One region of the Mesorhizobium sp. WSM4310 genome, then DNA from elsewhere that is predicted to be linked to it. Evidence: riboswitches for the same ligand, from Rfam matches in the RefSeq annotation. Region 1 holds a riboswitch; the other holds the start of a gene.
The links. A riboswitch is a leader RNA that binds a small molecule or an ion and turns the genes downstream of it on or off. The one in region 1 is predicted to bind cobalamin.

Region 1 (4,206 bases):
TAGAAGAGAATGGGCACGACCTTTCCCTCGCCCTCGAGGGGGAGGGGGACGACGCCGCGGCCTGGCTCGTAGTAGCCGGCCTTCGGCACCGCCACCGGCTCAACAACGGCCGCATTCTGTCCAGCCAGTCTGGCCAGCCTTTGCACCAGCGCGCCCATATTGGCCGGGCCGCCCTCGCGGAAATAGCCGAGCAGCGCGTCCAATTCCCGGCGCTGCAGCGTCGAGGCTTCGATCAGCCTGATATCCTCGTCATGGCTTTCGCCCGGCAGCAGCGCCAGCTTGATGCCGCGCTCGCGGGCGATCGAGGCCAGCTGGTCGCAGCCATAGCGCCACCAGTCGTAGCCGCCGAGGATACGCACCAGGATGATCTTGGCGTGGCGGGCGACGCTGTCGATCCAGAGGTCGACGGACATCGGGTGGCGCAGGTCGCGCAGGGCCGCCAGCCGCATCGAGGGCAGGCGGGCGGCATCCGCCTTCCAGGCGGCCGCCAGTCCCGCGAGATCGCTGTCGGTGAAGGACAGGGCCACGATATCCGCCGGCGTCTGCCGCAGATCGACCGGCTCGGCGAGATCGTCGAGCGAGGCGGAGGTCGTGGTGAGGATATGCATCGCGGCCCGTGTCTGAAATCAGCCGGCGAGTATACGCTCGATTGCCGGGCGGTTCAGCCCCTTGAGGCCGATGACGACCAGGCGCGAACGGCGGTCGTCCTCGGCGGTCCAGGCGCGGTCGTAGTAATGATTGACGCGCGGGCCGACGGCCTGCAGCAAGAGCCGCATCGGCTTGCCGCCGACCTCGACGAAGCCTTTCACGCGCAGCACGTTTTCCTGTTCGGCGGCGGCGGCCACGCGCTGTGCCAGTTCGTCCGGATTGGCGATCGAGGGAATGTCGACGATGAAGGTGTCGAAGTCGTCATGCTCGTGGTCGAAGGCGCCGTCATGATGCGACTTGCGGTTCTCGATGTCGTCCTCGACGGCGAGACCAAGTCCGAGCAGCACGGAGGGATCGACCTCGCCATGCGAGGTCGGCACGATCTTCACGGCACGGGCGGAGTGTTCGCCGATGATGGCGTTGGCGCGGGCCGAGCCGGCGGCGTTCATCAGATCGCTTTTCGACAGGATGATCAGGTCGGCGCAGGCGATCTGGTCCTCGAACAGTTCCTCGACCGGGTCGTCATGATCGAGGCTGTCATCTTGCGCACGCTGCGCCTGCAAGGCGTCCATGTCGTTGGCGACACGGCCTTCGGCCAGTGCGGGACCATCGACCACAGCGATCACGCCGTCGACGGTCACGCGGCTCTTCACCGTCGGCCACTGGAACGCCTGGACCAGCGGCTTGGGCAGGGCGAGGCCCGAAGTCTCGATCAGGATGTGATCGACCTTCGGCGTCAGCGACAGGATCTGGTCGAGCGCGGGCACGAAATCGTCGGCCACGGTGCAGCAGATGCAGCCATTGGCCAGTTCGACGATGTTTTCCTCCGGGCAGGTGTCGATGCCGCAGCCCTTCAAAATCTCGCCGTCGATGCCGATGTCGCCGAACTCGTTGACGATGATCGCAATGCGCTTGCCGCCGGCGTTCTCCAGGAGATGGCGGACCAGCGTCGTCTTGCCGGCGCCGAGGAAGCCGGTGACGACGGTACAGGGGACGCGGGTGACGGAAGCGCTCATGATCAGTCCTTCAACAGGTCGAGGGGAGGAATGCGGGCAACGAGGCCGCACTTGAGGGAAGCAGGCCGGTCGCGCCATGGAATGAGGCCGTCCGTCGAGGTGGCGAAGAGTTTGGCGCCGGCGACGAGGTCGGCGCCGCTGGTCACGGTCAGGTCGCCGAAGACGTAGCTCCAGCAGCCGTTTCGCAGGATCGCGGCGCTCAGCCGGCGCTTGCAATTGCCGAGACATTCGACCGTGTGGATGCGGATGTTTCCATCAGATGCGGCGCGGCGTGTGTCGTCAGCCAAGAGTTCGCCGGCGCGGGGATGGGCGTCGGAGCCAGTCTCGTCGCGGCACGAGGCGCAGACGATCACCGTGACGCCGGCCAAGGCTTCGCCGTCGGCGGACGAATTGTCCTCTGTGCCAGCCGAAAAACTGCCGTTCTGGTCCAAAAAACCGGGCTCCTTGCCCGGAAACCCGCCGGGCGATCGGATTCTTTTGTCGCAGACGGCAGGTCTCCTGGCTCGCGGGTTATCGCCTTGGGTGCCGCCTTCCCGGGAACATCCCAGTGGCTTTCGGCCTTGGCTCGTCGCTTACAGTTGCGGGGACAGCCGCGGATTTGAGATTTTTCACCTCTCACCGCATTCCCTCTTAGCCCCTGCCGTTGCGGGCAAGGGACCGTCTGGAGCGGATTTAGGCTTTTGCAGGCAGCGGTGTCAACGCACGGCTACGACATGGCGATGTCGGCAAGCGCCAGGCCCAAATCGCCGGCAGGCGTCACTTCCATGCGTTCAAGGCCGAGCCAGCCTTGCATCTGCTTCAGTTCCTCGGAGAGCTGCGCGGCGGTCTCGGGCGGTGCCTTGGGCTCGGCGTAGGCGGCGTGGACGCGCAGGACGCTGGCTGGCCGGTCGGCCTTGAGGTCGACACGCGCGACGATCCTGTCGCCGAGCAGGAAAGGCAGGACGTAGTAGCCGTATTGGCGCTTCTCGGCGGGCGTATAGATCTCGATGCGGTAGTGGAAATCGAACAGCCGCTCCGAGCGCGAGCGCTCGAAGACGACCGGGTCGAACGGCGCCAGCAGGGCGCGGGCCTCGATCTTCCGGGGCAGGCGGGCGTCCTTATGAAGGTAGGCCGGCTTGTCCCAGCCTTCGACGCGCACCGGCAGCAGTTCACCCAACTCGACCAGTTCCTCCAGCCGGCCTTTCATGTCGGCCGGCGACAGCCGAAAATAGTCGCGCAAATCGCCTGATGTCGCCACCCCGTGGGCGCGGGCGGAAATGCGCAGCAATTCGCGGTGCGCGTCCTCGGCGGCCGGCACCGGCAGATCGAGGATCGCCTGCGGCAGCACGCGCTCGGGCAGATCATAGAAGCGCTCGAAGCCGCGGCGGTGCGCCGTGGTGATGCGGCCGGCCCAGAACAGCCATTCGAAGGCGTGCTTGGCATGGCTCCAGCCCCACCAGCCGCCCGAACCTTTCTGGCCTTCCAGCGCCGAAGCCGCGATCGGGCCGCGCGCGACGACCTCGCGGTAGATCTCTTCTATGTACGCGGCATGCTCGCGGCCCCATTTGGCCAGGCCCAGATACATCTCGTCGCCCTGCTCGGCGCGTTGCATGCGCCAGCGCATCAGCGGGTAGGTCTCGACCGGCAGGAACGAGGCCTCATGCGCCCAGTATTCGAAGACCGTGCGCTTGCGCGTCACCGCGGCATTGTCGAGCAGCGCGAGCGGATAGGGGCCGAGCCGCGAATAGTGCGGCATGTAATGCGCGCGCACCACCGCGCTGACGGAATCGATCTGCAGCAGGCCGGTGCGGGAGAGCACACGGGCAAAGTGGCGGCGATCGGGTGTGCCATTTGGGCGGGGATCGAGAAATCCCTGTGCGGCGAGCGCAATACGCCGGGCGGCGGCAAGCGAGATCTTTTCCTTCATGCAGCTGTCACTCTAAGGGCGTTTCGACCGAGGTCCGGCGGGTGATTCCAGCCCATGCTAGCAGGGTTTTTGCGGCAACCCTGTCAGGAGAGAAAAGTGGAGTAGAAGGCGAAGGAAATCAAACAGGAGCGGATCGGACCAGTTTCTCCGGATATGCCGTCCAGGTCGGCGTTTTGAACAAGGTTTGACTTGCTTCGCTGGAAGTGCTGCGCTAACCCTCGCCGCGTTGCAGCATAGGCCCCTTAAAACGGTTCAGCGGTTAATCTGTCACGCTTCCGCATTAAGGTCCGGTGCTGTAATCAAAGTGGATTGGCGCCAACGGAAAGCCGCTGCATGAACGCACTTCTCAGTTCGTACCTGCCCATCGTCCTGTTCATCGGCGTGGCGCTGGTCGTCGGCCTGGCGCTGCTGGCCGCACCGTTCCTGGTGGCCTACCGCAATCCCGATCCCGAAAAGCTTTCCGCCTACGAGTGCGGTTTCAACTCGTTCGACGATGCCCGCATGAAATTCGACATCCGCTTCTACCTGGTGTCGATCCTGTTCATCATCTTCGATCTGGAGGTGGCCTTCCTGTTTCCCTGGGCCGTGTCCTTCTCGAAGATCGGCATGCTCGGTTTCTGGTCGATGATGGTGTTT
Region 2 (4,206 bases), on a different contig from region 1:
TTCGACGGCCGTGTCGTTCCGCTCAGCTTGCGGACGAACTGAAGGGCTGCGTCGCGCACTTCGTCATTGGTTGCGGGCGGGTCAAAATTGAACAGGGTCTTGATGTTTCTGCACATCGCTTCCGTATCTCCTCTTGTCCTGGAGCCGTTTCAATCGGGACGAGCTTAATTCTCAACCATGATCGTGTCCAAAAACCGGAAAGGCTGCTCCGTGCCTCAGTCCGCGTCGAGCGGTTCTGTTCCGACCGGCTTGCCGTCGCGCGACAGCCTGATCTTCTCGACCTTGTCCTCGGCGGCCTTCAGCAGCCGGTCGCAATGCGCCTTCAGCGCCTCGCCGCGCTCGTAGATCTTGATCGACTGGTCGAGCGGCACGTCGCCACGCTCCAGATCATCGACGATCTTCTCCAGCGCGTCGAGTGCCTGCTCGAAGCTCATCGCCTTGACGTCTTCGTTGGTTTCACCAGCCATCATTCATCCTTTCATCAGTCGCCCGACATGGGCGGCGACCGAAAATGCCAGTCCCTGCAGATCGTAACCGCCCTCAAGCAGGCTGACGAGCCGGTTGCCGCTGTGGCGCGCGGCGCGCTGCATCAGCTGGCCGGTCGCCCAGTCGAAATCGTCCTCGGTCAGGTTGATCTCGGCCAGCGGATCGCGGTGATGCGCGTCGAAACCGGCCGAGATGATGATCAGGTCAGGCGCGAAATTGTCGAGCGACGGCAGCACCCGCGACAGGAAGGCATCGCGAAACACCTCGCTGCCGGTCTGCGGCGCCAAGGGCGCGTTGACGATGTTGCCGGCGCCGGTCTCGGTCTTCGCGCCAGTGCCGGGATAAAGCGGCATCTGGTGCGTCGAGCAATAGAGAACCGAGGGATCGTCCCAGAAAATGTCCTGCGTGCCGTTGCCGTGATGCACATCCCAGTCGACGACGGCGACGCGCTCGGCGCCATGCTTCTTCTGCGCATAGCGCGCGGCGATCGCCGCCGTGTTGAAGAAGCAGAAGCCCATCGCGGTGGTCTTTTCGGCATGGTGGCCGGGCGGCCTTGCGGCGACGAAGACATTGTCGGCGCGGCCTGCAAAGACGTCGTCGACGGCGGCGTTGGCGGCGCCGATCGCGGCGATCACCGCCTGCCAGCTCTTCGGGCTGGCGGTGGTGTCGGCATCGATGCGGGCAATACCCTCCTCGGGAATGGCGGCACGCACACGGGCGACGAAATCGGCGGGGTGCGCGTAGAGGATGGTGGCCTCGTCGCCCTCCGGCGCCTTGGCACGATCGAGCGCGGCAAAAGCCTCGTCGTCGAGCACGCGCTCGATGGCGCGCAAGCGGTCCGGCCGCTCGGGGTGGCCGGGCGGCGTGATGTGTTCGAGGAAGATCGGGTGCGTGTAGAGACGGGTTGTCATGCTCCCTATCTAGTGCCGCGGCGCCGCGATGGCCATGCATTGCGGCTCGATCACTGGGGAAAATCGCGCCTGCGTCCATTGGCGCCGCTGCGGGGATTGGCGCGGCCGAGGCTTCGGCGTAAGGTCGCGCCACTGCCTGGTGCCCGCCGCGAGCGGGAGAATCGGGAACACGGTTGAATTCCGTGGCGTGCCCAACGCTGTGAGGGGGACCGCGCCGGTAACTGCCACTGTCGATGACGGGAAGGCACCGGACGCGGGTTGATCCCGAGCCAGAAGACCGGCCTGGCAGGCATCGTCATCCGCATGGTCAGGCGGCTGGCATCAGAGCAAACTGCGTCCAGTTGGATGCACAAAGTGCGCTCTGACGGTGTGGAACTATTGCAATCGCAAGGGGACGAGCGATGCCGGAACACATGACCGCTCCTGGGGGCGACGGATTTGACCAGATGGCGCGCGACGCGGTCTATCGCGCCATGTTCACGCGGCGCGACGTGCGCAGCCATTTCCTGCCCGACGCGCTCGACGACGAGGTGTTGGCGCGGCTTCTGCTTGCCGCCCATCACGCGCCATCGGTCGGCTTTATGCAGCCATGGAATTTCATCGTCATCCGCGACGCCGCGCGACGGGCAGAGGTGCGCGACCTGTTCCTGGCCGCGCGCGAACAGGAACTGCCTGAAATCGAGGAGGAACGACAGGCGCTCTACCGCAAGCTGAAGCTCGAAGGTATCTGCGAAAGCGCCCTCAACATCTGCATCACCTGTGACCGTCGGCGCTCGCAAGGCTCGCCACTGGGCCGCTGGCACAATCCGGAAATGGATCTCTACAGCACGGTCTGCGCGGTGCAGAATTTCTGGCTGGCCGCGCGTGCCGAAGGCGTCGGCGTCGGCTGGGTCAGCATCATCGAGCCGCAAGCGTTGAAGAGCCTGCTGGCCATTCCCGAGCATGTGACGCCCGTCGCCTATCTCTGCGTCGGCCGGGTTTCCGAGTTCGCATCCAAACCAGACCTGGAAACGCATGGCTGGGGCCGGCGGCTGCCGCTGCCCGACCTGATCATGAGCGAGACTTTTTGCGGGCAAGGCGAGGCGCCACTGAAATCGACCGTGGCCCGCCTCAACGCCTCCGATGTCGCGCCGGCGACGACCTGCCCAGCCGATCAGTTCGTCGCGCCGGCCGTGCCCCAGCGCGAGCCACCAAAGGAGGCCAGCGCCTTGTCCTTCAGCTCCCTGAACTTCGACGACGCCTCGGCCAGCCTGATATCCCAGGCCGGATCGGGCACCTGGCCGGCGATGGTCTTGAAATAGACCTGCATCAGGCAAGCGATGGCGAAGGGCTCGATGAAGGCCGCCTTGAAGGCCCAGGCAAAGACGATGGCAAGCACGAAGGCCCAGCCGGCGAGTTGTCCGGGCATGATGAAGAGAACGGCGCTGGCCGGAGCCAGCATCAGCAGGAAGATGACGAAAGACACGCCCCACATGATGACCGCCAGCCAGACGGCGTTCTTGACCATGGTCTTGCCGTTCTGGGCGTAGAGCACGACGCCTTGCCGCGCCGTCTCGAAGGGTGAGGACGAGTTGATGCGGATGTTGTAGCCGAGGATGATCTCGTCGACATAGGTGAGCGACAGGCGGATCACCGTGTTGATGAAGGAGACCAGACCGCTCAGGCCCGGAATGGGCAGGAAAGCAGCGATGCCGCCGAGCAGGCCGGTGATGGCGCGGATGGCGCCCTTGACCAGCTGGTCGACGACGAAAAGGATGTTGGCCTCGGCGAAACGCTCGGTCACGACCTGCCTGGCATAGGCGATCTGGTTCTGGCCGTCGGGGACATCCCGGCCGTCGATCAGATGGACCATCACGGCGATATGGCCGGCCTTGACGACGTAGAGGATATATTCGCGGATCCAATAGACGGCGATCGAAACCACGCCGAAGCCGACCACGCCGCCCCACAGGGCAAAGGACATCGGCCCGTCGGGATCCGTGGAGATATGGCCGACGCCATAGCCGACCGACGCTCCCGTGCCGGTCGCCACGATATAGGCAAGCGTGATGCCGAAATAGACGATCATGCGAAAGACAATGAAAGGCCAGGTCCGCATCATGATGGACACCGACCTGCCGATATCGAAATCCCACATGCCCGAATCTCCCCTCAGAGATGGCTGGGAAGGATGCGCTCACCCCGAGGATTGTCAATCATGAGCGGTGGACAGCGGTGCGCAACGGGGATTTAGCTCTGTTTCGACGCTGGTTTTCTGAGCAGTCCTTCGAGCAATTGCTTGAACGCCGCAACCACGATCTTCGACGTCGCTTCGGGGTCGTTCGAATTGGCGATCCGCTGCGCCGCCTGGCTGCTCGCCCCGTTGATCAGCCGCGCGGCGGTCTCGGGGTCGACGCCCGGGACGACCACCCCTTCCCCCTGCAGCGCGGTCAGATGATCGGTCATTGAACCGACGCAGGCATTGGCATTCGACCATTGCGCGGGATCGCCCAGTACGGCCGGACCGTCGCGGAACATAATGCGCTGGATTTCCGGCTCCAGCGCCATTTCGATATAGGTCGTGCACTCGTCGACGAAATGCTGCCAGCGGGTCGGCGCTCTCGACGCGACCTCATTGACCCGAGCAGCCATCTCGCCGTCGATTTCGGCGATAACCGCCTCCAGCAGTCCCTTTTTGTCGCCGAAATGGTGGTAGAGGGCGCCGCGCGTCAGCCCGGCCGATGCCGTGAAATCATCCATCGACGCTTCGGCATATCCGATCGTGCCAAAGGCCTGGCGGGCCGCGGCGATCAGCTTGGCGCGCGTCTCG

Region 2: linked by a shared signal. The riboswitch ahead of bluB (5,6-dimethylbenzimidazole synthase) and the one ahead of FJV80_RS05450 (DUF1636 family protein) in region 1 are both predicted to bind cobalamin.

What each region holds. Positions count from the first base shown of each region.
Region 1 is NZ_VFTA01000003.1:118,295-122,500, reverse strand. Features, by position in the region: partial or broken gene cobN (cobaltochelatase subunit CobN) at 1-608, opposite strand, end outside; gene cobW (cobalamin biosynthesis protein CobW) at 627-1,664, opposite strand; gene FJV80_RS05450 (DUF1636 family protein) at 1,667-2,095, opposite strand; cobalamin riboswitch at 2,135-2,341, opposite strand; gene FJV80_RS05445 (winged helix-turn-helix domain-containing protein) at 2,371-3,570, opposite strand; gene FJV80_RS05440 (NADH-quinone oxidoreductase subunit A) at 3,904-4,206, shown strand, end outside.
Region 2 is NZ_VFTA01000001.1:349,184-353,389, reverse strand. Features, by position in the region: gene FJV80_RS01685 (DUF2277 domain-containing protein) at 1-116, opposite strand, end outside; gene FJV80_RS01680 (exodeoxyribonuclease VII small subunit) at 216-467, opposite strand; gene FJV80_RS01675 (histone deacetylase family protein) at 471-1,397, opposite strand; cobalamin riboswitch at 1,518-1,698, shown strand; partial or broken gene bluB (5,6-dimethylbenzimidazole synthase) at 1,799-2,377, shown strand; gene FJV80_RS01665 (hypothetical protein) at 2,551-3,534, opposite strand; gene FJV80_RS01660 (TetR/AcrR family transcriptional regulator) at 3,627-4,206, opposite strand, start outside.